Regions from separate parts of the Methylophaga thalassica genome, predicted to be linked through region 2. Evidence: riboswitches for the same ligand, from Rfam matches in the RefSeq annotation. Region 2 holds a riboswitch; each other region holds the start of a gene.
The links. Region 2 has a riboswitch for cyclic di-GMP ahead of QQL60_RS10030 (hypothetical protein). Riboswitches for the same ligand answer to the same signal wherever they lie in the genome.

Region 1: linked by a shared signal. The riboswitch ahead of QQL60_RS07605 (hypothetical protein) and the one ahead of QQL60_RS10030 (hypothetical protein) in region 2 are both predicted to bind cyclic di-GMP.
Region 3: linked by a shared signal. The riboswitch ahead of QQL60_RS02540 (hypothetical protein) and the one ahead of QQL60_RS10030 (hypothetical protein) in region 2 are both predicted to bind cyclic di-GMP.
Region 4: linked by a shared signal. The riboswitch ahead of QQL60_RS11905 (DUF642 domain-containing protein) and the one ahead of QQL60_RS10030 (hypothetical protein) in region 2 are both predicted to bind cyclic di-GMP.

What each region holds. Positions count from the first base shown of each region.
Region 1 is NZ_BSND01000005.1:79,054-86,706, forward strand. It holds gene QQL60_RS07580 (ATP-dependent zinc protease family protein) at 1-523, shown strand, start outside; gene QQL60_RS07585 (inactive transglutaminase family protein) at 536-2,047, shown strand; gene QQL60_RS07590 (alpha-L-glutamate ligase-like protein) at 2,044-3,036, shown strand; gene QQL60_RS07595 (SIMPL domain-containing protein) at 3,090-3,809, shown strand; gene QQL60_RS07600 (PA0069 family radical SAM protein) at 3,809-4,867, shown strand; gene QQL60_RS07605 (hypothetical protein) at 4,960-5,454, opposite strand; cyclic di-GMP riboswitch class I at 5,481-5,563, opposite strand; cyclic di-GMP riboswitch class I at 5,950-6,038, shown strand; gene QQL60_RS07610 (PEP-CTERM sorting domain-containing protein) at 6,065-6,817, shown strand; gene QQL60_RS07615 (Gfo/Idh/MocA family protein) at 6,880-7,653, opposite strand, start outside.
Region 2 is NZ_BSND01000005.1:603,037-610,689, reverse strand. It holds gene QQL60_RS10055 (HD domain-containing phosphohydrolase) at 1-839, opposite strand, end outside; gene alkB (DNA oxidative demethylase AlkB) at 1,009-1,632, opposite strand; gene QQL60_RS10045 (TMEM165/GDT1 family protein) at 1,976-2,530, shown strand; gene QQL60_RS10040 (methyl-accepting chemotaxis protein) at 2,607-3,923, opposite strand; cyclic di-GMP riboswitch class I at 4,343-4,427, shown strand; gene QQL60_RS10035 (hypothetical protein) at 4,445-5,125, shown strand; cyclic di-GMP riboswitch class I at 5,479-5,561, shown strand; gene QQL60_RS10030 (hypothetical protein) at 5,576-6,088, shown strand; gene QQL60_RS10025 (type I restriction endonuclease subunit R) at 6,402-7,653, opposite strand, start outside.
Region 3 is NZ_BSND01000003.1:494,511-502,163, forward strand. It holds gene hmpA (NO-inducible flavohemoprotein) at 1-473, shown strand, start outside; gene QQL60_RS02510 (NnrS family protein) at 531-1,715, shown strand; gene QQL60_RS02515 (HPP family protein) at 1,797-2,756, shown strand; gene QQL60_RS02520 (hypothetical protein) at 3,061-3,438, shown strand; gene QQL60_RS02525 (hypothetical protein) at 3,536-3,901, shown strand; gene QQL60_RS02530 (hypothetical protein) at 4,072-4,677, shown strand; gene QQL60_RS02535 (hypothetical protein) at 4,683-4,910, shown strand; cyclic di-GMP riboswitch class I at 5,070-5,156, shown strand; gene QQL60_RS02540 (hypothetical protein) at 5,174-5,713, shown strand; gene QQL60_RS02545 (thioredoxin family protein) at 5,895-6,233, shown strand; gene mepM (murein DD-endopeptidase MepM) at 6,239-7,630, opposite strand.
Region 4 is NZ_BSND01000006.1:190,483-198,135, reverse strand. It holds gene QQL60_RS11930 (hypothetical protein) at 1-4, shown strand, start outside; gene QQL60_RS11925 (hypothetical protein) at 251-484, shown strand; gene QQL60_RS11920 (hypothetical protein) at 1,197-1,790, shown strand; gene QQL60_RS11915 (hypothetical protein) at 2,010-2,228, opposite strand; gene QQL60_RS11910 (diguanylate cyclase domain-containing protein) at 2,603-4,096, shown strand; gene QQL60_RS11905 (DUF642 domain-containing protein) at 4,302-4,916, opposite strand; cyclic di-GMP riboswitch class I at 4,933-5,013, opposite strand; gene QQL60_RS11900 (23S rRNA (adenine(2030)-N(6))-methyltransferase RlmJ) at 5,287-6,123, shown strand; gene QQL60_RS11895 (DinB family protein) at 6,430-6,945, shown strand; gene QQL60_RS11890 (LysE family translocator) at 6,942-7,547, shown strand.

The DNA of each region.
Region 1 (7,653 bases), 520 kb from region 2:
CCCGCTGTGTCCTAAGCCTGCAGCAGCTGTCAGTACTAACAATATTGGTAATAAACTGGTTGTCGGTAAAACAGAATGGTTATGGATTGAAGCCGTTAACCGCGTTTATGAAGCCCGTGTTGATACCGGCGCCACCACCTCTTCTATCAGCGCTTTAGATATCACCCCCTTTGAAAAAGATGGCAAAAACTGGGTGCGTTTCCGCTTAGCACCAGATGATGGTGATGACAGCTTTATCGTAGAAGCACCTTTAGTTCGTTACGTGAAAATTCGCCAGGCTTCAGCCGATACATTGGACAAAAGACCAGTTGCTTCGCTGACTGTGCGTCTGGGCAAAATGACGGAAGTAGCAGAGTTCACATTAAATGATCGTACCCAAATGACCTATCCGATTCTTTTAGGTCGTGAGTTCTTAAGAGATGTAGCTGTAGTTGATGTAGCGAAAGACAATGTTCAGCCAAAACCTGAGATTGTTCAAAACCAACCTCAAGCGCCATCAGTCAGCAAAACGAAGAAAAAATAAGGATTCCAGGCCGTGACATCTCGTAAAGCATTTTATTTGTTAGTGGGCTTGCTGATTGTCTCAGGCCTGGGATTAACCTTACATAGACACTACACTTTTGACATCCCCTGGCTTCCAGGGGAGCAGCGCCAAACCTGGTCGATTGAGGCCAAAGTCGAGTTTGATGCGCAAGATAAAGAAGTGCTGGCATCACTTGCCATCCCCGGCACACAACCTGGTTTCACCCAGCTGAGTCAGCAAACCGCCAGTCCCGGTTATGGTCTTGCTTATACGAAACGAGATAATGGTGGCCATCGTGCTGAATGGTCAATCCGTCATGCCAATGGTGAACAAGCCTTGTATTACAAGGTTGATATGCTGTTAGATCCTTATGCTGTGCCACCTGAACCCAGTCAGCCACCCGCTTTAAAAGTCAGCATTGAAAAAGAACCTTATGCAACGTCTGCCAACCAGCTGCTTGATCGCGCTCAGGAACGCTCTTCCACACCTTACACGCTGGCAAGAGAGTTAATTCAGGAATTCAAAAACCAATCACAAAATGCCGAACTACTGGCGCAATTGAAAACACAAACTCAGTGGATAGTTCAGTTATTACAACAAGCTGGTGTTCCGGCGCGCCAAGTTCACGCTCTGTTCCTTGAAGATGGTCGTAGAAGACAGGAATTAGTCACCTATATTCAAGTATTTGATGGTAACGACTATCAATTATTTAATCCTGAAACGGGTGAACAAGGCCGGCCAGATAATTTATTACTGTGGGAATACCATTCAGGTCCGGTTCTTGAACTGATTGGTGGTACTAACTCACATGTGACTTTCTCCATGATTCAGCAAGAGCTGCCTTTTGGTGTGGCTCTAAACCAAAAATTTGCTGATGAGACCTTAATAAACTTCTCGCTTTATACCTTACCACTCGAAGAACAAGCCTTGTTTAAAGGTATTTTGTTGATACCGGTCGGTGTGCTCGTCGTTGTATTGATGCGTATTTTGGTCGGTCTGAAAACATCTGGTACCTTTATGCCAGTATTGATTGCCCTGGCCTTTATTCAGACCAGCCTCGTGACCGGCCTTGTTGGTTTCTTACTGATTGTTGGTACTGGTTTATTAATTCGCTCATACCTGTCCTATCTCAATCTACTCCTTGTTGCCCGAATATCCGCGGTCATCATTATGGTTATAGGCATCATCGCGATATTCTCTATTCTTGCCTACAAGCTTGGTTTAACTGAGGGTATGAAAATTACCTTCTTCCCGATGATTATTCTGGCATGGACCATTGAACGAATGTCGGTTTTATGGGAAGAAGAAGGTCCACATCAAGTAGTGATTCAAGGTGGTGGTTCGCTGTTAGTGGCTGTGCTGGCTTACCTAGCCATGAATAACGAGTTAATTCGTCATTTAACATTCAACTTCCTCGGCATCCAGCTTATTTTGATGGGACTAGTGTTAATGGCAGGTAATTACACCGGTTATCGCTTGCTGGAATTAAAACGCTTTAAACCCTTAACTGAGGATCACCTATGAGTCTGAATGTGCTGAATTGGCTGAAAGACGTCAAATCTCGGTACGTTCACCCAAACAAGCTTGCCAAGATTGGTGTGCTTGGAATGAACGAACGGAATATTGCTTATATCAGCCGCTATAATCCAAGACGACTCTATCCTCTGGTTGATGATAAGTTACAGACAAAAGAAATTGTGCTGGAAGCTGGCGTTAATGCGCCCGATCTTATTGGTACCATTACTGAACAACACCAGGTAGATGATCTGCTCGAGATTATCAAAAATACAGCGGGTTTTTGCATCAAACCCGCTCATGGTTCTGGTGGCAAAGGAATTTTAGTTGTCACAGGTTCTGATGATTTTGGTTATCACAAAGCGAATGGACAAATTTTAAAACTGGCCGATCTACAGCGTCATGTCTCTAACATTCTGGCCGGCTTATTTTCATTGGGCGGTCGAACTGATGTTGCCATTGTTGAAGCATTAATCCAATTTGATGATTGTTTCAATGGTTATACGTTTGAAGGTGTGCCTGATACACGCGTTATCGTTTTCAAGGGATTTCCTGTGATGGCGATGATGCGCTTATCAACCGCTGACTCTAACGGTAAAGCCAATCTTCACCAGGGTGCTGTTGGGGTGGGACTGGATATTGGCAATGGTAGTGCGGTACGCGCTGTACAGTTTGATCGCCCGGTTATGTTACATCCTGATACAGGAAGAAACCTGCTCGATCTTCAAGTACCGCATTGGGATCAGTTACTGCATTTGTCTGCTTCCTGTTATGAAATGTCAGGCTTAGGCTATTTAGGTACAGATATTGTCCTGGATAGGACAAAAGGCCCCATGCTGCTTGAGCTCAATGCCCGTCCAGGACTGAGTATTCAAGTCGCAAATGGTTCAGGTTTATTACCCAGGCTGAAAAAAGTTGAAGCATTGACCAATACAAAGAAAATGACTATTGAACAGCGAATCGCATTTTCAAAAGAGCATTTTTCTCGTCGATCATAAGCGACTTTTGATTTACACTGCTGGTAAACATTTCCTTTTTTGAGGGGCTTCTTATGTCATCGGTAAATAAAACCAGCAGTCTGATTCTTGGAATTGCTTTAGTTCTTGGTTTGAGCAGTTTAGGCTGGTTTCTCTCAAATGCCGCCATCAAATACAAAGAATATGAGCGAACCGTGACAGTGAAAGGCCTGGCTGAAAGAGAGTTCACTGCAGATGTGGTGATATGGCCTATCCAATTCACGCTCGCAAGTAATAATTTGCAAGTCTTATACAATGATGTTGATGCCAATACCAATACCATCATCTCCTTCCTGACTAAACTTGGAATCAAACGTGCTGATGTCACTATCAGTGCACCTGCCATTACAGATAAATCTGCCCAGCAATATGGGGGTAATGAGCGTGCTGAATTTCGTTATACGGCGGTTCAAACCGTCACGGTTTATTCGGATGCCATTGATACCGTCCGACAAGTGATGGGGCAACTTTCTGAACTGGGTAAGCAAGGTATCGTTTTAACAGGCAACAACTACGCCGCACAGCCCGAGTATCTGTTTACTCGTCTTAATGAAGTCAAACCGCAAATGATTGAAGAAGCAACCAGAAAAGCACGTGAAGTTGCTGAAAAATTTGCGCAGGATTCAGATAGTACCCTTGGCAAGATCCGTAAAGCCAGCCAAGGCCAGTTCAGCATTAGTGCTCGCGATAATAATAATCCACAGATCAAAAACGTTCGTGTTGTGTCAACGATAGAGTATTACTTGTCTGACTAATGTCAGAAAACGCAAAAATACAAAAAGGCCGGGGAACGCTTAATAATATCGATGGCCGTTTCAATGAGTTTCAACGCACTGAAATTGATGATGGCTGGTTTCATGATGAACCAGCCAACAACTTAACAGAAGTGAGTGTAGAATCCCCTCGTAGTATTATTAGTAGAAACCAATCACCTGACCTTCCCTTTCAGCAATCAATTAATCCATATCGTGGCTGCGAGCATGGCTGTATCTACTGCTACGCCCGTCCTTCACATGCTTATCTGGGACTGTCTCCAGGGATCGATTTTGAAACCAAGTTAACCATCAAACCCAATGCCGCAAAATTACTACGAGATGAGTTGATGGCAACAAACTATCGCTGTTCAACATTATCATTAGGCGCCAACACCGATCCCTATCAACCCATCGAACGCCACTACAACCTTACTCGGGAAGTACTTGAGGTGATGATTGAGTTCAGTCATCCAGTTAATATTGTGACTAAATCTTCATTGATAGAACGTGATATTGATTTACTCAAACAGCTCGCTGAGAAGCAATTGGTAAATGTTCATCTATCCATTACAACACTGGATAAAACACTTGCCAGGAAACTCGAACCTCGCGCCAGCAGCCCACAACGTCGACTGCAAACAATAGAGACATTGAAGGCAAATGGAATACCTGTATCTGTTCTTATTGCTCCAGTCATTCCTGTTCTGACGGATACAGAACTAGAAAATATTATTGATGCTTCGGCACAAGCAGGGGCTGAAAATATAGACTATATTTTCGTTAGATTACCAAGAGAGGTCAGCCCCCTCTTTAATGATTGGCTACATACTCATTATCCTGACAAGGCAGAGCATGTCATGAATCGTATTAAAGACTCCAGAAATGGCAAAACAAATGATCCCAGGTTTGGTTACAGACTTGAAGGTCAGGGGCTCTATGCAGAAATGATCAAAAAACGATTCGAAGTTGCGGTCAAGAAATACTCATTAAACAAGTCTCCAGCGGTTCTGAGAACCGACTTATTTCATAAACCAACAAAGCAAATGAGCTTGTTTTAAAAAGAAAATATTTATTAGCCATAAAAAAGGGGAACCGAAGTTCCCCTTTCAATCTAACTAACAATTGTTAACTTGATTTTTTACTTCAAGTTTTATGCAGCTACTGCTGTTTTTCTACGCAGACCCAAGAAACCTAATAGGGCTGGTGCGAATAAAAACAACGCAGCAGGTACTGGCACAGCTGACACAGAAACATCATATTTAAATACATTTCTAGTTGCATCCTTGATGTCAACCCATGCTGTGTACCCTTGGTAAATCATTGCTGTAAAACTAAAGTCACCGGTAATGTTAAACAGCTTTTCTTCAACACCGTTATAAAATCGTAATGTCGCACCTGCTAATGAACTAGTAGGATTAAACGACCACTCAATTTTAACAGCCGTATCTGAGTCTGTACTAACATCAAAGTATGAGAACCATGTACCAGGTCCTTCACTTACAGTGCCACCACCTAAAACTACACTACCGTTTGATACATCAACATCCTGGTCAAAAGAAGAACCAGCACCAGACATAGATAACGTAGCGGCATTAACACCGACCGAAAACAAAAGAGCTACAACAAATAGCATCGCTTTTTTCATAATAAATTCCTATTTAATATATGAAGCAATGCAACCCAGCCATCTCCAATCAAACCAGAGACCCGTGGCTTTCCGACCCCGCCTCACGACGAGTTTGGCTTTATAAAAAAATTACATTATTAAGACATTTAATAATGCGTTTGTCTGAACCATTCAGACGACTTGATATTACAAATCAAGAGACATGCTAACCACATCAAGTAGTCAAATTTGAGATATCACTCACAGCATTAATGTGATCACGTGATAGGTATCACAATAAATATGTGAACTGGTTATGAATTATCTTATGTAAGAATGAAACATAGCGTGATTCTCAACCCGATCTAGATATATAAAACTCAATAAAAAAACAAACAATTCCCCCACTAAGTCTTTTTTGCACCTTTGGAATATTACTTTTGTTAATATTTGTAAAAATTATTGACATTCGCTATTCCTTAAAAATCTTCTTAGGACTATGATTATGTGTGCTGATTTTATCATCAGCCACGTAATTATCGGAGCCAACCTTGGTGCGAGCCAAGTACGGAAAGCTACAGATCTCGGCTGATGTACTTAGTTGAGATGGCTGAGTTGCATTTTCACTTAATTATTAAAGGAAAATGTCATGCGTAGATATGCGAAAACAATCATTCTGACAACCCTAGCTTTATGTTCAATCTCAACACAGTTACTGGCAGCCCCCCAACCTGTCGACTTATCATCCTGGCAAGCCAATGGAAATGGAAACTGGGTATTACAGACGGGCAATAATGCGGTAAAGCAAACGCTTAATAACGCCCCTACTGTATTCCACAATAATAAAAATAGCCAAGGTACAGCATTATCAGGACAAATTACTGTTCAAACAACTTCTGACGATGATTTTATTGGATTTGTATTAGGCTATAACAATAACGATCTAACAAATTCATCGGCTGATTATCTGCTTATAGACTGGAAACAAGCTGATCAGTCTTATTTTGGTACAGCAAAAAAAGGCCTTGCAATATCCAGTGTAAGTGGACAGTTAGGAGATAACTCAGGGGCTTGGGCTCACAATCCAACGAATAATGTCACCGAGTTAGCCCGTGCAACCAATCTAGGTAATACAGGTTGGTTAGATAACACCACATACGACTTTGACATTATATTTACATCCTCTTTAGTCGAAGTGTTCGTAAACGGTATTAAAGAATTAAGCATTGCAGGCACGTTCAGTAATGGTTCTTTTGGTTTTTACAACTACAGTCAACAAAGTGTTTTATACGCGGGGATTGAAGAAGTTAATGTTCCATCAGAAGTACCGGTTCCAGCTGCAGCATTTATGTTTGCACCAGCTCTCTTAGGTTTTATGGGCCTTCGCCGCAGAGTAAAATAAACTTGAACAATAAAAAAGCCGTGGTGTTCTCCCACGGCTTTTTTATTAATAACGGTCAAACGCTAACCAGATAAGTGAATTTTTTTCCCTTCCCTCACCGAAGCAAGCGCGGCACAAATCGCAGCACAATTATTTCTGGCATCAGCTAATGTCAGTTTGGGGGCTTTCCCCTCTAAGATGCAATCAGAGAAATACTCTATTTCCAGATTAAAGTGATTGGCTTTTGGAATTGATACGGTTTGTTCTTCATTCTCATTCCACCAGCTTATGGTTGCTTCTTCCGTTTCAGGTTGCCAAACCGTGTGGCATTTAATGCCACCTTTGGTACCAATAATCTCATATTCGCTACGTCTGGCATGTTCAAAGCTCATTTCAAAGTGAGCAAACTTACCATCCGCAAAATCAAACACGCCACTTAAGCTGACATCAGCACCACTGTCATTAAGCTTAGCCATTGCCATAGCAGCGACAGGCTCATTATCAAACCACAATCTTGCCGTATGAATGGCGTAAGGACCAATATCCCACATAGCGCCGCCACCATCATTGATGTCACGGTCAATACGATACATTCGCGCCGGTTTCATAGGGAATGCAAACGCCGTTTTTACCGTACGCACGTCACCGACCTTGCCGTCATTAATTAACTGTCTTACATGCTCATGCTGAGGATGGAAGATATACATAAAGCCTTCCATGACTGTTACATTATTTGCTTTTGCAGCGGCTTCAATGGCGTCAATATCGGCTACTGTCAGCGCCATAGGTTTTTCGATCAGTACATGTTTACCATGATTGATGGCTTTGAGTGCCCACTCGGCATGTTCTTCATTCGA
Region 2 (7,653 bases):
ATAGCGCCCGTTTGCATGTAGCGAGACTGGCTGTCCGATAAAATGGCATGTCCAATAGTCGTATGGGTTTGCATGATTCCCCACTCATGTTCACTTAGCGGGCCTGCTTTAAGCAATATACCGTCAGGAATACCAATTTTCCCAATATCATGCATGGGAGCGGTATATTCTAATTCCTCACACTCTCTCTGACTGAAAGTATTAAGCGACTCAGCAATCACGCGTGCATACTTCGCCATACGAATAACATGATTTCCTGTGCCTTCATCTCGATATTCGCCAGCACGAGCTAATCGTAATAAGGTTTCTTTTTCGCGATCGACCACTTTCTTTGTGGCAATCTCAACTTGCCTTGCCAGCCAGTCTGCACGGTCTTGAATAATCAGGTGCTGTTCCTGCATTTGAAGTAGATTTCGGCAAGTGGTTCGGCATTCAATCTGATCTATTGGTCGGGTTAGGAATGCGGTAGTACCTGCTTCAAGAGCATCGTAGCGAACAGATTTTTCACTAACAACAGTGATCATCACAATAGGTACAGTCTGACAATGAGGCATGACGCGAATTTTTTGAATAAATTCCACACCATTCATATTCGGCATACGATAGTCGGTGACGATGAGATCCGGTTCATTATCGTTAAGCCATATTAGACCTTCTCCCGGACTACTTAACGACGTAACAACAATATTGTCAGCAATTTGTTGAATAATGCGTTCTAGAATTGTGCGCCCTGTAGATTGGTCATCAATGATCAATACGTGTTTTGATTTTTTCAGAATGCTTTGCCTCCTGGCTTTTGCATAGGGACTCTGAGTGATTAGTTTGTCTTCGCGAATCAAGATGGTTTACCTGATTATGTGGCACTTCTGACCGCGCATCCTGCAATAAAGCCACTAAAGACAGCTTACGAAACCTGTAGGCTGCTAGTTAAAAGTATCAAAATGCCTCAATTAAACTTGGCTTTCAGACTCTAAATCTAATCATTATGCGTATAACGTTTTTTTTAGTCTAGTCGATAGTCGTCCCTGTATTGCGAAATGTCAGGTTATATCTAAATTGACCGGTTAGAGTGTGATGAGCGAGTTTGATCGGCTTTATACCATGAAAGCGTAAACGGTCAACACCTCCCCAGATGACGATATCACCATGCTCAAGTAAATGGTAATTAGGTGTTTCATTGCGTTTATTACCACCAAATTGAAATATGGCTGGTACGCCGAGAGAGACGGAAACAATAGGCTGAGTGAAGTCTTTTTCGTCCTTATCCTGGTGCAAGCCCATACCGACACCGGGAGTGTACTGATTGATAAGACAAGCATTAGGCTGGAAATGTTGAAAATCTACCAATGAGGCATTTTCTTCTGCCAGCGATTCAAATAACTCAGGCATAGATGGCCACGGCATATTTGTCAGTGGGTCAATAGCTGTATAACGGTATCCCTTGTTATCACTTACCCAGCCTAAGTCACCACAATTGGTCATTTTTGCTCCTACATAATATCCGCGCTTAGTCGACATTTGTCGAAAAGGGGAGAGTGCGCTTATCTGATTTATTTCGGTTAGCAAGTTTTCTGCAATCTGTTTTGCAACTCCTTTAAGAAGGTAGCTTTGCTCTGCAAGTTTGATAACCATGTCAGACATTGTATTTCAGTATACGTTTATAGCAGATTAATTAAGTTGATGAGTGTTGTTACCTGCGATTGGATAATGCGCTCATTGGATAAAAGCCGCCAATAAAAAATGCAGATTAACCATAGGCAAATAGTTAGATACCAGCTAGAATATTGTCATCGTCTTGGGGGAGTAGTCTACTCACCTACCGGTGTTTGAAGCTGTCAACATAATTGGACCCTCAAGGTCCATGGCAGTTTCGTACCAGCTTGCTGGTATTGACAAGACCTGAGACAAATAATGATTCCTCTTGGCGGGAGATCGTTGTTTGTCTTGGTATTGTTATCCCGCCGGAGTTTATTTAATGGATGCTTTCTTTACTTCTGTTCTCACGGTTTCGCTAGCGGAAATTGGTGATAAAACCCAGCTTTTATCTTTAATGCTAGCTGCACGTTTTAGCCATAAATCAGCCATCGTGGCTGGAATCCTTGTTGCTACACTCCTCAATCATGCTGCATCTGCCTGGCTGGGCACCTGGCTTGGACAATTTATTCTTGGTCCAACAGGTCAGTGGATACTGGGCTTGAGTTTTATTGCGATGGCCGCTTGGTTATTGATACCAGACAAGGAAGATGATGATGCGATTAAATATGCTAGATACGGGGCGTTTGTCGTTACCACCGTGTTATTTTTCATTGCTGAGATTGGTGATAAAACGCAAGTCGCTACTATTGCGCTTGCTGCAACCTACCAAAATATTTTTATGGTGACACTGGGCACGACAATTGGCATGTTATTAGCCAATGTTCCAGTAGTATACGCAGGAGAAGCCATGTTGAAAGTGATCCCTTTGAATGTGGCTAGATGGGCTGCTTCCCTAGTATTTGTTATTGTTGGTTTAACCATTATTCCATGGTAAACCCTGTGACAAGGGCACAATAAATATTATCGAGCCACACACCTGTGTGCGGCTCGATGGTTTATCACTAATAGTGTTAGTGAAGATTCGATAAATTTTCTACCACTTCCACGACTTTTTTTGCACCGCTTCTGATTTGGCTGATGGTATTCCCTGCGGTATTAGCAAACTCAACGCCTGATTCGACACCCGACATGCTTCCGGACATACTTTTTATGACGGAATCACTTTTAGACTGGATTTTATTAATCATGCTCGCTATTTCGGCCGTTGATTGTGAGGTCCGTGTCGCCAGTGAGCGAACTTCATCAGCCACAACAGCAAAACCACGCCCACTATCACCCGCTCTTGCAGCTTCTATTGCGGCATTTAAGGCGAGTAAGTTTGTTTGTTCAGTGATATCGCTGATCGTTTTAACGATAAATGATATTTGTGCGGTTTCTACACCTAGCTGTTCCAACTCGGTTGATGAATGACTGAATTGTTGTTTCAATTCTTCAAGTTTATCAATGGTTTTAAAAATAATATCTTCACCTGTCGAGGATAACTTTTCTGTCTCCAGTGATATTGTATAGGCTGTGTTAGCGGCCGCTTTTTCTTCCTCGGAACAGCGAACTTTTTCAGTAATGTCAGTGGCAAATTTAATGACTCGATAGGGCTTGCCATTACTATCGAATATAGGGTTATAGGTGGCTTCCAACCAAACAGCAGATTGATATTTATTTATCCGTTTAAAATTGTCTGCAATAAAACGTCCCTCATTCAATTGTTCCCAGAACTTGGCATATTCAGGACTTTTTACATAGTCTGAGTCACAAAAAATTCTATGGTGCTGTCCTTTCACTTCATCAAGCTTATATCCCATAAGGCTCAGAAAATTTTGATTGGCATTGGTGACACGACCTCCCATATCAAACTCTATGATAGCCATTGAACGATCGATTGCAGATAGCAAACTATCATTACTACGAGAATGTTCTACACGTTCGGTCACATCGTTAGCAATCTTAAAAATTTTAACGACACGGCCTTCACCATTTTTTATTGGGAAATAATTGGCTTCCAGCCATATATCATGGCCGTTTTTATGCTTGCGTAATACTTCCCCTGAAAAATACTCACCGTTCTTTAGATGCTTCCAAAAATCTTTATATCGGGAAGATTCAACTTCGTATTTATCGCATAACAGTTGATGATGCTGTCCTATCAGTTCAGAAGAGGAATAACCTGTTACCCGAGAAAAATTGTCGTTTACTGCGGTGATGATACCTTCAGGTGTGAACTCAATAATGGCCAGTGATGACTGCATGGCGCTGAAAATCTCCTGCAAGGGAGTGAGTTCGTTTTTTAATAACGCATTCTCGGTGATTAACTGCTTTGTTTTACCAAACATGTCTTTTTTTCGCCTCTTTGCAAATAGTGTGCAATTTAATTGTATGCATCTTATATCGGCAGTGAAAAGTAAAAGTTAACTGCTTTTATACGAAAGCATGATGTCTATCACGTTACTGGTAAGTTAATGATCTTAATGGGGGGCACTGACTTTTGCATTTCAAACACGGTGGGTGGATATGGGTAAATTGTGTTCTGCCGAGTGAGGATTAAGTTATTTTTCACTTATGCTGAAAACGTATCGAATTTTCCTCTATAAACATTGTGTTGAGGAAGAATGGAATGTCTTTTTTTTAATAAATTAGTACCAAAGTACAATGTAATTTTTAATTAATTAAGGCAAGTTAATAGTGCGCAACTGATTGTTGGTGGTTACCTGTTGCGAAATTAAATAGTTATATTATTATCTCATCGTGTTCAACACATTAACGCCAAACCTGATGTGAGTCAGGGACGGAAAGCCTACAGCTGTATATTGAAGTCTTGACAGGGCTGGGTTGCAAAATTATTGGGATATGGGACATGTATAAAAAATTTTTTGCAACAACCCTTGCTCTGTCAGCATCGATGTTAACGATATCGGCTCATGCTGCAAATATTGGCTGGACAGACTGGACAAAAACAAGTCAAAAAACTGCATCTGGAACCATGGCGTTTGGTAGTGACAATGTCAGTGTTGGTTTTAGCTCAAGTTCTGATGCTTATTTCATAGAATCGGGAGCGACAGATAATTGGTGGGGTAATGCCTACACCAATGGGACGGTTAGCAATCTTCCATCATCACGTGAAATTATCGGTTTGAGTACCGGTGGTACAGTAGAAATAAAATTTTCAGAAACAGTGCTGAATCCTTACATTGCCCTTGTCAGCTGGAACGCAAATAATGTTGATTTTGGTGATACAAAAATTAAATTTGATAGTACTGGTTTAGGGAAGTACGGTTCGGGATCACCCACCCTGTATTCTGACGGTACTGGATTTACTACCTCTAAGTTTGCCGAGCTACATGGAGTGATTATTCTTGAAGGGTTATTTGACTCGTTCAGTTTTACTCATACAAGTGAAGGCTGGCATGGCTTCACCGTAGGTGCCGCAGGCATCGCGCCTGTGTCGGAAGTGCCTATTCCAGCGGCTGCATTTATGTTTGCTCCGGCTTTGCTTGGTTTTATGGGACTTCGCCGTAAAGCCAAACAAGCTGCATAATCAATCAATAGATACTGGCGTTTCATAAAAAAAAGCCGTTACAAAATGTAACGGCTTTTTTTGTCCCTGATTGTCCGACCATGACAAGCTGGTTACCGAACATATCTTGCCTAACTCCATATAGTCTTCTTAATCTGAACTCAATTAGAGATATGTTGACGTGAGTTAATATTCTCTCTGAACATTTTTTTGACTCAATTTTTACTATGAATTTAAAGTCAATTTTTTAAAAAAATCATACTTAAGGATGATTTTTTTTCTAATTCAATTTAAGTAACCTGTTAACAACAGAATATAAGTGTTCATCTGTTACGCGACATAGCAAGTTAACTTTAATTTATTAATTTTGTTCAACATATTATCGCCAAACCTGATGTGAGTCAGGGACGGAAAACCTACAGCTGTGCATTAGTGGCATCAGGGCTGGGTTGCACGACATGGAAATTTCTTATGAAAAAAATAGTGTGGATGCTATTCAGTTTAGTTTTATTGACATTATCACAGGCCACATGGGCTGCAACTGTTGTTAAAGCCGATTTTGAAGCCGGATGGCCTATTAACGATGGTGGTAAATTCAAGTTCTCCGGTAATTTTGTAGCAGAAGACCTGAACGATGATGGGATATTATCTTTCGGAGAGTTTTCTGTTTTCAATGCAAAATCTGATCATTACTCCTACTCTTTATCGGACCTGTTTGATACCGGCGATATTATCATCAATACACAGAAATGGTTGGCTAATGGTATAAGCTGGGTTGGGGCAAAAGAGTTAGCTTATATAACTTGGCATCCTGCGGGTGATGTACCACAATCAATTAACCTCAACATTTTACAAAATCCGGGTGAAGTTCGTTTTACCTCTTTCAATGTTTCTGCGGTGCCTTTGCCACCGGCTGCTTTGTTATTTGCTCCTGCGCTACTTGGTTTTATGGGCTTACGTCGCAAAGCAAAACAAGCTGTCTAGTTAATTTCAGTATTTCAAACGTTTAAAGCCGTCATAGAGTGACGGCTTTTTTGTTTGTATCGTTACCGTTTAACCGCCGATCCTATGACGATTAATCAACAAACAATATTCAGTTTTCGAGCTTAATGCTTATCGCTGTTATAATGCCTGACCAATGTCCCCGTAGCTCAGCAGGATAGAGCGTCCCCCTCCTAAATCCTCCAGAGCAATATCGAAGTTGCCTTCTACCGCAAGGCAATTCCTTGATTATTGGGAGTTTTTACTTTAACTGCCGGTCATCTTCCGGCTGCTAGGCGCGGACGCCGTGCAACCGTCAGCCTAGTTTCGGTGTTGACTGTGATCGATTGTAAACATCATCCAGCAGGGCAGCGATAATGAGGTTTCTCATATCTCCATTCGCCATAAATTCATTGACGATCTTCTCGTTACGTCCCTGCCTATCCACGAATGCCTCAATGACTTTGGGTTCAAACACCACCTTGAACTTCTCTTTTGAACCCGCTCGTGCTTGCTCAGCCAGTTTGTCGTTGTTAAGCATATCGCCAGAGATTTGATCGAATAGCAGTTTATCTTCGTCAGTGAAGTCAGTCCCGAATCGTTCGTTGATAACCATGATGACGGCAGACAGCGGCGATTTAGGATCTTCGTGTTTACCTCCAGTGCCTACTTCCGTTGCGCCATACACAGGCCGAGTTTCGTTTACTTGTAGCGATCCGCTGCCTTCAAATGTCTTCTCGTTACGATAGGCTGACAGCTCAACTTCTTCATCAAGGTCGATAGTGCCACCGCCATCTCGTCTTGGCAGTTTGGTCAGCAAATAACGGCCATAGGCATACAGTTTTTCGAGTTCAATATCCTGCCAGTCAATGATCTGGCTGAGGAAGCTATATAGCCGCACAAAGCCTTGTAGACTGCTTTTAAACTCTTCCCCATCTTCTGTGTATCGCTCATCATAAACGCCTGCTGAAGACTCTCTGAACTCATCCTTGTAGCGTTGTACTGCTGGGTCGATCCATTTGTTAAGCTGACCGTGATCTCGCTTAGTTTGGTTCGCCATCGGTTTGAAATACACCGCTGAAAACTCATCTACTTCTTGCGGGCGAATGATATGAAAGCTGTCGATCTTTTGCTGAAGCGTGTAAAGCTGATTGGGGTCAGTCGGCTCATCGATTTCGGTTTCTTGGAAGTAGGGACGAAAGCTCTCCTTGATCTCTTCCATTTCATTGGCGAAATCGAGTACGAATGTGTCGGCCTTGCCGCTGGTCGAACGATTGAGTCGTGATAGTGTTTGTACCGCCTTCAAATCCTTCAGTGGCTTGTCCACAAACATCGTATGCAGCAGTGGCTGATCGAAGCCAGTTTGATACTTCTCGGCGACAATCAGGATATGGTACTCACGGCTGGCAAACTTCTCTGGAAGCTCTTTCTCACCAAAGCCATTCATGCCTGCTTCTGTATATGCCACGGTATCGTCATCTGGATCATTGACTGTGCCTGAGAAGGCCACCAGCGTCTTCATATCGTTGTAGCCATTTTCTTTGATGTATTTATCGAATGCCTGCTTG
Region 3 (7,653 bases), on a different contig from region 2:
TGGAAGTGGGGGACACAGTTGAATTAATGCCACCGGCGGGCGCTTTCTTTTTAACCCAACCCAGCAGACCGGTGATGTTGATTTCTGGCGGAGTTGGCTTAACGCCAATGATGTCTATGCTGGAGACATTAGTTAGTGATGAAGCTTATCAGCACGATATTTTCTTTTTACATACCTGCAAAAACGCTCAGCAACATTCATTTAAGCAGCGTTTGGCGGCGTTGAAAATGACGCGGCCTAATCTGCATGAGTTTTATTGGTATAGCGAAGAAACCCATGTGTCAGATGATATCAATTTAGGCTTGATGGATATCAACCTGCTCAGAGACAAAGTCGATTTCAATAATGTCGATGTGTATCTGTGCGGCCCACTGGAGTTTATGCGCTTTGTACGCTTGCAACTGCATGTGAATGGTGTGCCTTCTGAGCGTATTCATTTTGAAACATTCGGCCCACATGACGAGATTATTTAACCTCACCCAACAGCTGAGCCCGAAAGGGCTCGCTGTTTTATCTTTTGGTATCTGTTTATGCCTATAAAATCCTGCCGTGCGTTTTTTTCACAGCCTGTGTTCGATCTCGCTTTCAGGCCTTTATTTTTATTGGCTAGTCTGTTTGGCATCATCGCTCTGCTTTATTGGGGAGGTGTATGGAATGGTTGGGTAAATCCGAGTAATGCATTGCCGGCCACACTCTGGCATGGTCATGAAATGATGTTTGGTTTTGTCGGTGCGGTGTTGGTTGGCTTTTTATTAACGGCCGTCCAAACCTGGACAGGTTTACGCTCCATTTATGGTAAGCAATGTGCTTTATTAGTCGGTTGTTGGCTTGTAGGCCGTATTGCGATGTGGCCAGCAGTTAGCTTGCCATCCTGGTTAGTGCTATTGCTGGATAGCAGTTTTTTTATTTATGCAGCTATTTTCTTAGCCAAATTGATTTATCAAAAGAAACAAACGCGTAATTACTTTGCAGTCCTAGTGTTGCTGCTACTGATTTTTACTAATATTAATTTCCATCTATCCAATCAGTTGCAGCAGTTTGAAACGGCAAGCAACAGTCTTTATTCAGCCGTATTTCTGATTACGCTGATGATGGCAGTCATTGGTGGCCGTATTATTCCGATGTTTACGGCTAACACCACGCAGATTCCAGCCAGACCTCGTTGGATATGGCTGGACAGGACAGCGCTGTTTTCTGTCTGGTTAATTGTGGCGGTGTTTTTCCTGCAATTACAAACGTGGATACCGGCTGGTGTTCTGGCCGTAATGCTAGTGATATCAGCATGTCTCACTGCAATAAGGTGTGCTTGCTGGCGGTTTTTTACTACCTTATCTCACCCGTTATTATGGTCATTACACTTGAGTTACTGGTGTATTCCTCTTGGGTTTAGTCTGCTGGCCTATCATTATGCAGGTGGTGATATCAGCATGAATGATGCCCTACATACGTTAACGGTCGGCGGCATGGGCGGACTTATTTTAAGCATGATGTCACGAGTCTCACTCGGTCATACTGGCAGACCCATTATCGCGTCTTCAAAGATTAAAATCGCTTTCATCTGCGTGTTGATAGCCGGCTTAGTGAGAACACTGATGTTTACCATCTTTTCAGCCAGTTTATTGAGTCTATGGCTCAGTATTCTGCTATGGGTGTTGGCATACAGTATTTTTCTGTATCAATACACGCCCATTTTATTCGCCGAGAGAAAGGGGTGAGCTCGATAAAACCTGTTGCTATATGAGGATGATTTAAATAGGTATAATTTATGCCTATTTTGTATCCCGTGATTTTAATTTATGAAGCATGCTTTAAAACGACTTATGCTATGGCTGGGGATTGAGAAAAACAGAACCAGCCATAGTGAAAAAGTGATCTCAGCATTCGGGGCGATGGTCGGTATTCTAGTGACCATTCTGATGACAAAATGGCTGTCACAGCATATTGCAATCAGTGCGGGTTCAGAGTTATTGATTATTGCCTCTTTTGGTGCCACTGCCGTATTGGTGTTTGCTGTCCCTCATGGTGCCTTATCACAACCATGGCAAGTGATTGCAGGTCATCTAATCTCTGCCGCCGTGGGTGTGACCTGCCAATATCTTCTTGGTGCCACGCCACTCGCAGCCGCTATTGCCGTGGGTTTGGCGGTGGGGCTGATGTATTACACCCGTTGCATACATCCACCAGGTGGTGCCACTGCTTTAAATGCTGTTATGGGCGGGGCTGGTATTACACAACTGGGCTACAGCTATTTGCTCTTCCCTGTGTTGGTGAATGTCATCGCTATCCTCATGGTGGCGATTATCTTTAATGCCTTATTTCACTGGCGACGCTACCCAGTCCATTTATCCAGGCAGACTAAAGAAGCTACTCATGTAAATTTACCATCGGAAGACGTTGCTCTGACTACCGAAGACTTTAATGCCGCTATTCGCGAGATGGATTCCTTTGTGGATTTAACCGAAGAAGGCTTAAGTGAACTCCTCGAAAAAGCCAAACAAAATGCCTTACTGCATATCGAGCATCCAGAAAAAATCAGCACAGGCAAGTTCTACAGCAATGGCAAAATTGGTCACACATGGGCTGTTCGCCGCGTGATAGATGAAGGCAAAGAAGGCAGTAAAAATGATGTGGTTATCTACAAAAACGTAGCCGGTAATGACCTATACAACACTGGAATGCTAGAACGCGAAGCCTTCCGTCAATGGGCCAAATTTGAAGTCTACGAACAAAATGGCCGCTGGTTGAGATTGAGCTAGCGAACATCACATATTTATCACTCGATCCTTCTGAATGTTGCTCAACAATTAAAACTATGGAATATTGACCTAATATCAATAGATTGCATTGCGGCTACTAGAATAGTTCGTAAAGGACTTAAATGAACACAGAAATGGATATTTCAATATGAACATCGCTTTTTATCTGAGACATACTCATTTCCAAGTGAATAAAGATTTGGCTCTATTTTTCCAACCCATTTCAACTTTCTGGCTCTATTTCTCAAAAAATTAATCATCGTTTCTTTTTTAATCAAATGCTTGGAGAGCTTAAAACGGAATTATGAAGCGACTTCTTTATATTTATTATGAAGCCAGAGGCTTCATAAAAGACGCTCTTAAAAATATGAATCCATACTACTGGAATACTTTATTTGTAATGCTGGTAAGTTTTCTTCCGGCAACTATTGCTAGAATAATGTATGTCGTTATACCGACTGATAACTTGAGATTTCCAATTAACCTTTTGATGGCTTCCTCATATTACTTACTAGTAATTGCATTTGGCTGTTTCTGTTTAAATTATTTCTTCTGGTTAAAGGGAAATGAATATAAAGTCGTTATTTCTGTTGTATTAGCAGTTATCACCGTTCTGTTTTGCTTTTTTATCGGTGGGTATTTTTCACTTCTCAACCATTTTGCTATTGGTGGTCACAAATGAAATTTTTAACAAGCGCTTCAAGTACGTTCGTTACGCTCACTTGAGACGACGCAATAAGTGCGTCGCTACTTAACCAGATCGTTGGGTATAAAAGAATATGGATGTTCTATCACACAAACAATTGTTAATAGCTACAATTTCACTATTTCCATACTCAATAGTCGGATTTTATGTTGTCTTACGTTTACTTAATGTAAAAGAAGAACTGCTAAAAAGAAGTGTTTTTCTATCATTACTGTTTACCGGTCTTTTGCTTTTCATACGTGTATCACTGGCGCTTACCATTCCAATTCTTAGTGGCTGGGCAACTGTAATTACTGCAGTGGCGTTTGCTCTTATCATTCCTAAATATCTAACTCTAAAAAACTGGCAAGCAATAGCTATACCTTTTGGCGTGTACGTTTTTGCTCACTTATTCTTAGCTCTGACGTTAATGGCTGTTTTTAATCTAGTTGCTAGATAACAAGGTCTACAAAACCTGATATTTAGGGTCAGTGTAAAAATCGGACCTTCTTGATTTCTTGCAATTCGTTACTGACTCATACACCTCATCAATTTACTAAATGAAACTCATCACTGAGTTCTCAGTCTGTACTCGTCTAAACATCAATTTCCCACTGAGGAGGAGAGTTTATGGATTATATTGGTCCCGTCAGCTCTGCTGTTATGGCCATTATCTGGCTTGTCTATCTACAGTTAATTCTTAGTCAATATCGCCGTAATAATCGGCCATATCTTATTTTTCACCATGCTCAAAATGAAAACCCCGATGCTTTATGTTTATTAGTGAATATGGGGGAGCGACCTGTTCATGTGGTGTGCGTACAAGCCGTGATAAAAATGACGTCCGGGGAAGAGCATAAGCTTGCTGTGACGGAGTTTGAACGTATTAATGTGACCGAGCAGGATGTGCAGCAAACATTGCGTCAAGGACCATTGCTGAATGGCGGTTATCTGATTTTGGGTACGTTTCAAGACATTATTCAAAAGACTCAAAATGAAATAGGTTTAAACGCTTCACTGGAAGACGTTGAGTGCCTGGAGTTAAGAGCGGCGGTAATTCATGCGCCAAGTAAACACCCTGTTGGGGCGAAGCGCGCATTTGTGTTGAAGCACAATACCGGCACTTGCGTTTATCCAAAAGACATCAACACGAGGCAGATGGTAAAGCGTAAAGACAAACAAGAAGTCGCGCAGTGGATAGAGTCAGAGCTCCACCCACGTGAGAATAATGGATAGTAATAGTGATAAGCGCGACGGTTCTGAGTTGGGTGCCAGCGTTGATTCAGTTTTTGTTTGCTGTGGTGGCGATGCACTTCATTGCCAGGCGGATGCAAGAAGCCATCTTTATTGAGAATCTCTCTTATGGTGAGGAAAAGTCGGGACTACTCGCTCTCTGGTTTTGGTCATTTTTCACTTTAGCTTGCTACGTTATTGTCGTGCTGAGTTTGATTTATCTACTTGATACATAGTTGTATTCCTGACCAGCTTTGCCCGTTCAGATTGATGTCGATGGGGCAATCTTAATGCCGTAAATCGCCAAAACCGACGTTTGTCTGTGCTTTCTAGTACCAAGGTACAATTGTTTGAGATATAAAAGCGATTTATTCTATACCTGTAATAAATTGATTCATCAATAAAGCCAACCTTGGTGTGAGCCAAGTACGGAAAGCTTCAGGTCTTTATGAGTAGTGGATAAAGATGGCTGGGTTGCACAACAACAAAGGCTTATGTAATGAAGTTATTTAGCAAAAATCTATTAATTGCACTTGGATTATTAATCATGGCGCCGTTGACTGCTAATGCAGCAACTGTCCACCTTGATGCAAAAACTAATACTAGTTCAAATGCTGTTGAGCTAAACCTGAAAGCAGGTACTTATTCAATAAGCCCATTCAAAGATGATACATACACAGCGTGGAATGCTTGGGGTAAAGTTCAAGGTTGTAGTGCTGATGGTACAGGTTGTTCTAAAGGCTGGGTTAACAACTACTCATTCACTACACCGTCTGGTACCACTAACATCATCACTAGTGATACTAATAGATATAAGACAGCGGATTTAGCACTGCTGAATGCGCTTGGTGCAACATTTACACTGTTATCAGATGCCACAGTTCAGTTCTTCATCAATGACAGTAATTACGGTGACAACATCGGCGGCATGTCATTAAACGTGTCAGCTGTGCCAGTTCCTGCTGCAGCGTTCTTATTTGCTCCTGCATTATTAGGTTTCATGGGCTTACGTCGTAAAGCTCAAAAAACAGTCGCTTAATACACAAACTGTTAAACCGATAAAAGCCGTAATGATTAAGTTCATTACGGCTTTTTTATTGCCTGATTGAAATATATGGCAAGATGATATGGCAAATGAGCCGTTTACTTTAAAGTCTAGAGAATAATATTCACGACGTTGGTGTAGAGATGATCGTCATTCACCCCCAAGAGTTAATTATATGAACATGGATCAGCCCGATGCCAACTCAGGCTATGCAGAAGAAACATTAACCTTTGAACAAACAAGCGAATTGCCAGGAAAGGTATTACTTGAGTTTGGTGCGCCCTGGTGTGGACATTGTCAGGCAGCAAGTGCGGCCATAACTGAAGTCGTTAATGAGCATGCGGATCTGAGCCATATCAAAATCTATGACGGCAAGGGCAAACGACTGGGCCGTGGGTTTAAGGTTAAGCTGTGGCCAACATTGATACTACTGCATGATGGTCAGGAAGTAGGCCGCTTGGTGCGGCCATTACGTGCTGACGAGGTTCGTGACTTAATGTCAAAACGCAACTGATGTTGTTACATAGTGGATGTTTTTTTCACTTTCTCGTCTCGCATTAACCATTCATTCAACCATTCAAGCCCGCCTGCTGTAACAATTGCTTTACCAGACATCAGATCATCAAGATTTTTAATATGTTTCTGATAAACCGCCATTTCCGTTTTGGGTATAGATTTCAGCATCGGTATTTTGGCGGTGATGGGGTTAACGGGTTTGTCATTGATGTGCAGTTCATAATGTAAATGTGGGCCGGTACTTCTCCCAGTGTTACCTGACAATGCAATGACTTGACCACGCGATACTTTTTGCCCTTTGCGAACAAGAATTTTGCTCAGGTGCAGGTATCTCGTCGAGAAGGCGCCAAACTCTTTAATCACCACATATTTTCCTGCATAGCGATGTGTTGCAACACGCAATACGACACCATCACCTGTTGAGATAACTTTAGTGCCAACAGGTGTGGCGAAATCAACACCGTTATGAGGTGAGACTCTTTTGGTGACAGGGTTTAAACGTCGAGGATTAAAAGAAGAGCTGATTCTGAACCGTTTTTCTGTCGGATAGCGGAGCAGTGCCGGTGTGAGGTTCTCACCATTTTTATCGTAGTAAATGCCATCGGTGTGCAGATAAGCACTTAGGTCCACTTTCTTACCATTAAAACGGATAGCAACAACGGTGTTATTGCCAATAGGCGTGTCATCGATGGTTTCTCGTTCCATCACCACCTGGAATTCATCACCAGCACGCAGATCTCGGCGGAAATTAATTTTGCTTTGCAGTAATTTTCTCACTGTCATGATGGTTTTATCAGTTAGGCCAGCATCGACAGCAGAAAGATAAAAACTGCCTTCAATCGTGCCTTTTAACACTTCTGTTTGCCATGATGTGGGTGTTAATTTCTCATCGTGAATGAAGTTGTTGTCATCACTTCTTTGATAAATGACCGTCTTTTTGGGATCAACCACCAGGGCTAACTCGGTGAGGTTGTGTTCTTTGTCTAAAGTAAAGATAAGTTGCTGGTCAGGATGTAAGACATCTGCATCGAGATACGCTTCATCGGCTTCGAGTATGTTGTAGAGCGTATTGATAGGAATGTTTAACTGATTGAATATCGTTTCAAGACTATCGCCGTCTTTTACCGTATAGCGTATATCCTGAGGTTGAGGCTCTACAGGCTCAACAGAAACTGGCTGTGAGTTCTCATCAGTGATGTGATTATTATCTGTATGACTCGAACTATCATTTGCAGCTATTTCAGCAGGCTTACTGTTATCTGATGTTATTTCTGTTACTTCAGCATTGTCACCTGGCTTATCACTAAAGAAATAGTTAAGAAGAGCAATCAATAAAATGATGAGTCCGACAAGGGTTACAGGCTTAGCATATGGACTAGGTGGGATTTGCTTCATAACGAATATTCATGATCAAAAAA
Region 4 (7,653 bases), on a different contig from region 2:
TTAGGGTAGAACGCTATAGTTTGATATTAAAACTGAACCCGAAGATGCCAATGTGTTGGCACTATTTTTCACTGTATGCTCAAACTGTTGGCCTTATAATTCTCTGAATAAAAAATGACTTTCATTAATAATCAACGTGTTAGACTTTTTAAAAATGAATTATAAGGCCGTCTGTTTAATATTTATTATGAGGCCAGTGGCCTCATAAAACACACTGTTATGCATTAGAAATCAGCTATAGAGGATAAACATGCCATTACCTGTCGTACCTATCGGAATACTTTGGATTATTGGCGCTGCTGCCGCCATCGGTGTACTAGGTGGTCTCGTCGCATTTTTCATTACAAAGGAAGGAACTGCCGCTGTTTTATTTCTTCTGGTTGGAGTGATCGCTGTTCTGTCGATTCCATTTTTACCAAACCGATACTCCTGGGTCAGAGAGTTGAAACGAAAATTAAGATATGTCCTAGATGAAGAGAAATAGAAACAAAAACGCAGCAAGCTTATTCTTAGGCACCAGCTTACTTCTCCAAGGTTGCTCACCTAGCGAAGAGGAGCTTTGGGGCCTTGGTTCGTTCGTATTTGTAGTTTTTGTAGCAATATTGCTCTTGAATAGCATTGTGCCTCGTATTCAGGAATTCCCGAGATTACAGAAATTGGTCACGAAGCTTGAGTTTCTATCAGAAAAGACTTGGCCGCTTATCTTACTTATAGCGATCGCATCAATATTAATTGGCGCATATTCGATAGCAACCAATGGGCCAGGTTCTATACGGAGTCTATTTATATTTACGGGAGTCATTATTTTATATCTTGCCGTCAACGTAAGAGCTTGGGCTAGGTCTAAAGAGGCATTGAAAAAGCGCAACCACCTTCGAAAAATCGGGCTCAGCGTAAGCTTCCTCGTCATTTTTGGTTACTTGCTCCTAGGGGCTCCAAATCTCACCCTCTGAGGCAGAAATGCATAACAATGCCGTAAACTCGGACGCATTTTTCGTTCGCTGCGCTCACTACAAATGCGCCGGTTACGGCTGGCGTTAGATTTATATGAACTCTGAACTAGATATCATCAATAAGTTAAAAGAATCCATGAGAACATCAAAATCAATAGGGTCAGAATGTTTGATTTTAGCCATTTTTACACTGACCTAGATAATTAGGGATTTTAATTTCAATCATTAAGGACAAACACTATCATGCCAAAAAATTACCTTAAGTACGCACATCGTTTTCTCTTTATTGTTCTGGCAAGTATCTCCATGCAGGCTCTCGCTTCGGATAGCCTTATTCCTGAGCGCATAGAGTCGTTTAAAATTAATGGTCTTTCGCTTAACTCCTCAGTCGAAGAGTTCAAGGAACTCACAAAGAATGGCTTTAAATGTAGAGTTAAGGATCGTTTTGCTGTTAATTATTGGACATGTCGTTCTAACCAGAAGCAAAAAAACAAGATAAAGCTAATAGTGGGCGTTGATAACAATAAAATCGTATCAATTAACTACTCCAGCCAAAGCACCACAAATTCATTTGCTCAGTTAAGAAGTGACACCGCAGAATTGAATCAGGTATTGCTCGAAGAAGGTGTCGCTCACACAGGAAGAAATCAGAACGACAAAGAAATCTTTTTTTATAACAATGATGAATCGCCTGTCACGTCTAAGACAGAAATGTTTCTTAAGACTACGCTTGAGTGTTCAATGGAAAAACCAAGTATCTATGGCTTAGAAGTCACAATAATGACAGTTGGCGAGCTTGATAACGTCGGCGTGACGATGTACAAAATGCACTGCTAGTGTGATGTAACTCAGCAAGAATATTAACTGTATTAACCATGCTGAGGCTAGCTCAGTGATATTTAGGGTCAGGTTAATAACCTATCGAGAATAGCCTAATGACCGTACCACAATAGGGGAAGTAGGCTATTGGGCGCTGACCCTGAATATGCTATATCACTGCCACTAACATATTAGATATCTTGGTTTTAAACCCATATACCACAATGGCTTTTGCCACTACGGTGGTGTAGGTGGTTGAGGCATAATCGGTGCCTTTTCAGCATCTTTCTGTTTTTTATCATCAGGATCGTCTGGTTGATATGTTCCCTCTGAGGGCTTTGGCGCCTCAGGCGTTTCTTCTGCTTCTTTTTCTTCTTCATCTGAGAGCTTCAGCGAGGCAGCGATAATACTTGAAACGTTTGTTGTGTTTTCTGTGTTTATTTTTTGTAGTGTCATTGTATTTTTCCTTGAATTAGTTAAAGAAGACTTCTCGCTATTACAAGAGTGAAACGACTTATTTGATAACTCTGAGTTGAGTAGAGTGATAATCACTAATGAATGGTATTGCGGTAGACATACATTATTGTTGAAGAATTTTCTTTACCGCCGATGTCATTTTCACCCTAGCAAAATAGGACGCCTAACACAATTAACTGGGTTTACTATCAATAGATGCATCCTTGATTCAGAGTGAGATAAACAGTGTGATTGAATCTGTGGCATCTGTTTACATACGGGTATAAGATAAACTTACCCAAATAAAATGCTGGGGGAGTGAATGTGAAACGTAAAACATGCGTTTGTACTAGTAAAGCTGTGTAGGTCGTTAGATGTGCCAGAGCAAATCTGACCAACCAGTTTACGTTGAAAGCGTTTTAGAACAGAAACTTAAACTGCTTTTTACGGCGAGTTTTTTTTCTATCGCCATCAATGCCGCGCTGGGTTTGATACTGATTATTGTTCAACTCCCGGTGACGTCACTGTTGACCTCCTTGAGCTGGTACGGGGTGTTGGTGATTGTTTTGATCTCACGATGTATTTTGTTGGTGTGCTGGCATAGAGATCATAACAAAGCAGAACTTAATCAGACTCGATGGCTACAGTACTTTCGTTTCAGTGTTTTGATGTCGGGCATTGTCTGGGGAATAGGTGGGGTCATCCTGATGCCTCAAGACAATATTGCCTATCAGGCATTTTTGTCTTTTACCATTGGCGGGATAGCTTCGGGTGGTATGGCTTCACTCTCGGTTGACCGAAGATCGGTGGTGGCTTTAGTTCTTCCCACTATGATTCCACATATTCTGATACTTGTTCAGCAAGGGGAACCGATAACATATGGTATGAGTGCCATACTGGTGCTGTTTGTATTATTTGTTTTTCTGGCGGCTAAAAAATCAGGTGAAACCTTCCTGGAAAATGCAAAGCTACGCATCAAAGCATTAGAAAGCGAATCACGCTTGCGAATGATGTTGGACTTTAGCCCTACCGCCGCATCGATCATTGATATCGACACACAAGAAGTGGTATTTGCGAATAAAAGTTATGCCTCTTTAATCGAAAAGAAACATCAGGAAGCTTTAGGCGTGACGCTTCGACGTTATTACGCGAATAAATTGGAATATGATGATACGGTGAAGTTAATTGAACATGGCCAGCAGGTGAATAACCAATTAGTTGAACTCTACTTCCCTGATAGCCAGCAATCAACGAAATGGGTTATCGCCTCCTATCTTCAGATTGAATATCACAGCAAGCAAATGATTTTGGCTTGGTTTTTTGATATTACCGATAGAAAAGTCATGGAAGAACACGCTCAGCATCTTGCTCATCACGATGCACTGACCGGGTTGCCAAATCGAATCTTGTTCAGAGAACGGCTGCATTTAGCGATGACCATGGCAGAACGGGATAAATATGCGTTAGCCTTAATGTTTATCGATTTGGATGAGTTCAAACCGATTAACGATACCCACGGACACGATGTGGGGGATGCCGTATTGATTCAGTGTGCCGAACGAATCCGTGGCTGTCTCCGTAAACCTGACTCCGTCGCCAGACTTGGTGGTGATGAGTTTGTCGTATTGCTGCATAAAGTCAGCGATGAACAGGCCGCCATCCACGTTGCTGAGAAAGTTTTGGAGACACTGCAAAGCCCCATGACATTTGAGGATTTAACTGTCAGCGTCGGAGCCAGTATTGGTGTGGCGCTCTATCCTGTGCATAGTACTGAAGAGGATGGGCTATTAAATTGTGCTGACTTTGCTATGTACGATGCTAAGAGAAATGGGCGAAACCGGGTCAGGTTGTTTAAGAATGAATATTAAGTAGCTTGTTAATAAGCTCGTTCATCAGGATGAAAGTCAATCACTGGAATGCTATCGAGTTTTAGTGGGATCTCAGATAATCGATAGTAATATTTTAATAAGTGAACTGATATAACAGCAATAACCAGGCAAAAAAAGCCTCCAAAAAATATTTTGGAGGCTTAAATGCTTGTTTTTTCTAGACTAGAAAGTTAACTAATCTTTATTACGCTATTTTTGCAGTTTTACGGCGTAACCCCATAAAACCAAGTAATGCTGGAGCAAATAAGAAGGCTGCCGCTGGAACTGGAACAGCACTCACTGATACAGCATCTAAGCTACCACCAAATGAGTCATCAAGACCATTGGCTGCGAAAGTCAAAATATCATTACCCACAGCATCGACTAAGAACGTGTAAACAACCCAGTCATGTTGAGCGCCACCGATAGCAGTAACGGTGTCAACCATCACACCATTCCAGAATATAGAAATAGCATTTGTATCAGCTGATTGGCTGATGCGACCAGAATAAGCAAATGATAACTCATAAGATGAGCCAGCCGTTGTTGCTAAAGTTTGTGTGATGCTGCTGTTGTGAGTCGTATCCAGCTCAACAAACTGATCACCATCATAGGCTGTGCCTGCTTTGTTATCACGCACTTCAACACCGTCTTCACCAGCTTCCCAGTTGGTTAAATCACCATCATAAAGAATGGTCCATGAGCCAGATTGAATATCAGGATTTTCGAATGAGCCGTTTGATACTAAATTGACACCTGCAGCGTGTGCTTGTGCGGATACCCCCAAAATAATTGCTAGACCAGCTAGTACTTTTTTCATTGCTATTTCCATAAAGTCATGCAACCCAGCCATCTTTCCATGGGGAAGACCTGTAGCTTTCCGTCCTTGGCTCACACCAAGTTTGGCTCTATTAAAATAATGAAGCAATTGTAGTTTATGTTGTTGGAAAGAAAATAAAAATTGTACTTTAGTACAGTATTGAGAGGAGAGAGTGGTTTTGAAGTAATTGTCATGATTAGTAAATTTAAAGGCTTTTATTATTGAAACTGTCTAAATCTCTTCTCAGACGAAGATGAGTTGGTAGCTATTTTTTATGTGCTTCTAATCTCTCATAACATTTTCCAACGCACTCCCCCACCAACAGGCATAATTTGCAGAACAACTTCATTAACCTGCGTAGGATTCTGCTTTGTTAAGTTATCGTCATTCATTCCATGCGGGTAATTTTGCTGATGTGCTGAAACATATTGTGCTGATCGAACTGCTTCAGCATATGGTGAAAAAAGAAAAAGCCTTTAGTTATATTGATACCCATTCCGGGGCGGGCTTGTATCATTTACGCTCAGGCCACGCTGGAAAAAATCAGGAATATCAGAAAGGTATTACGAAGGTGTTTCATCTGGACTGGCCAGAGTTGGCGGCGTATCAGACGGCAGTGAAGACGGTGAATGATGGCAATGACCTGACGTTTTACCCTGGCTCACCCATGTTGGCGATGCAATATTTACGTGCTCAGGATCAGGCATGGTGTTTTGAGTTGCATTCGGAAGACAGTGTATTCCTGACCAATAATCTGCGCCAATATAAGCAGGCTCGTGTACGGCGAGAAGATGGCTTGAAAGGTTTGCTGAGTTTATTACCGCCGGAGTCACGTCGGGCACTGGTGTTGATTGACCCGTCTTATGAGATCAAATCGGATTACGACGAGGTGTTTCATACTGTCGAGAAAGCCCATAAAAAGTTTGCTACGGGTACGTATGCAATCTGGTATCCGGTGGTCGACAGGGCACGTATTAATCGACTGGATAAACAGTTGATTAATAGTGGCATTACTCATATACAACGCTATGAACTAGGGTTGGATGCGGATGCTTCCACACGTGGTATGACGTCATCGGGCATCTATGTCATCAATCCACCCTGGCAATTGATGGAGACCATGACGGCATTACTGCCCAAACTAGTGAAAGTCTTGGGTGAAAATGCAGGTGCATTTTATCGGGCTGATACGTTGGTGGCGCAGTAAGGTAGCTACTTCGCTGACAACTGCTATGGATCAAATAGGATCGGCTTTCAAAAGTCTGAGTGTTTGGCTCATTTTTCTATAAGACAAACTCTGACTATGCTATTGCTATGCAGTCTTAATCGCGTTTTTGTTCTATCGTTAAGTACTTGCATAATCAATGAGTTGCCGGTGGATGATTTTCACTTTTATTACTAAAACCTTCAAAAAAAGACATCATAAACTTGCCTTAGCCACTGATTTTGATTGAAAAAAATAAGATGGAATGATTTAGAATTTTCTTCTTTGCTCTCAATGAAGGAGCTTGTGATGAAGTTGGATATCGCGACTTATGCGGAGTTAATGGCACGTTATAACCAATGGATGAACCAGTCTGTTTATCTGGCAGCCAGTCAATTAAGTGATCAGGATCGCAAGGCCGACTGTGGACTGTTTTTCAAATCCATTCATGGCACCTTAAACCATCTATTGTTGTGCGATCGGATGTGGCTAGACCGATTTAAAGGTCAGATTCCTTCAGCTGATCTGAAGGCATTGGATCAGGAACTTTACAGTGAGTTCACGGAGCTAAAAAAAGCGCGTGATGAATTAGATCTGGAGATACTTGATTGGGCAGCTTCACTCGAGGAGACAGTTTTGCCAGAACGCTTGGTCTATACGAGTCTGGCAGCTGCTGCCGAAAAGAATGTCGATTTCACTCAGGCGATTATTCATTTTTTTAACCATCAAACCCATCATCGGGGACAAATTACCACAGCACTGAACCAGGCAGGTGTCTATGTCGGGGTGACAGATTTATTATTTATGCCTGAGATCAGTGTATGAATGTAACGGCGTTTTTATTATTTGCAATTGCTTCCACCATTACGCCGGGTCCGAATAACATCATGATTCTAAACTCGGTGCTGCACTACGGGGTTAAACGTACCCTGCCGTTTTATTTGGGGGTGTGTTTTGGCTTTCCATTGATGTTGCTGGCCATCGGTATGGGCTTGAACACGCTGTTTAAGCAATACCCGGTGTTGCATCTGATTTTAAAAGTTGTTGGCATTGTCTATTTACTCTATCTGGCCTGGTTGATCGCCACCCAAAAACCGTCTTCCAACACCGGTATTCAACAAAAACCGATGTCTGTGTTGGGGGGAATGATTTTCCAATGGTTAAACCCCAAAGCCTGGATTATTGCCATTGGTGCCGTGACGACCTACTCCTCGCTGGATTCAGGTTGGGGAAATATTGTATTGATGGCCGTTATGTTTTTAGTGGTCACAGCGATTTGTCTTTCGTTATGGTTATATCTTGGTCATGCTTCACGTTCTTTTATTCATTCGAATAAAGCGATGCGACTGATTAATCTGAGCATGGGAATGTTATTGGCTATTTCTGTGGTGCCAGTAATTATCGATGTGTTAACGCTCAGCCACTAACTAGGTATATTGAGTTGATGTACTCATGATTCACATTTTTGATAATGAAAAGTAGATAAGAACAGATCAGCGTTTCTCTGAGTCTTAAACAAGCCTTTGTCCAAAT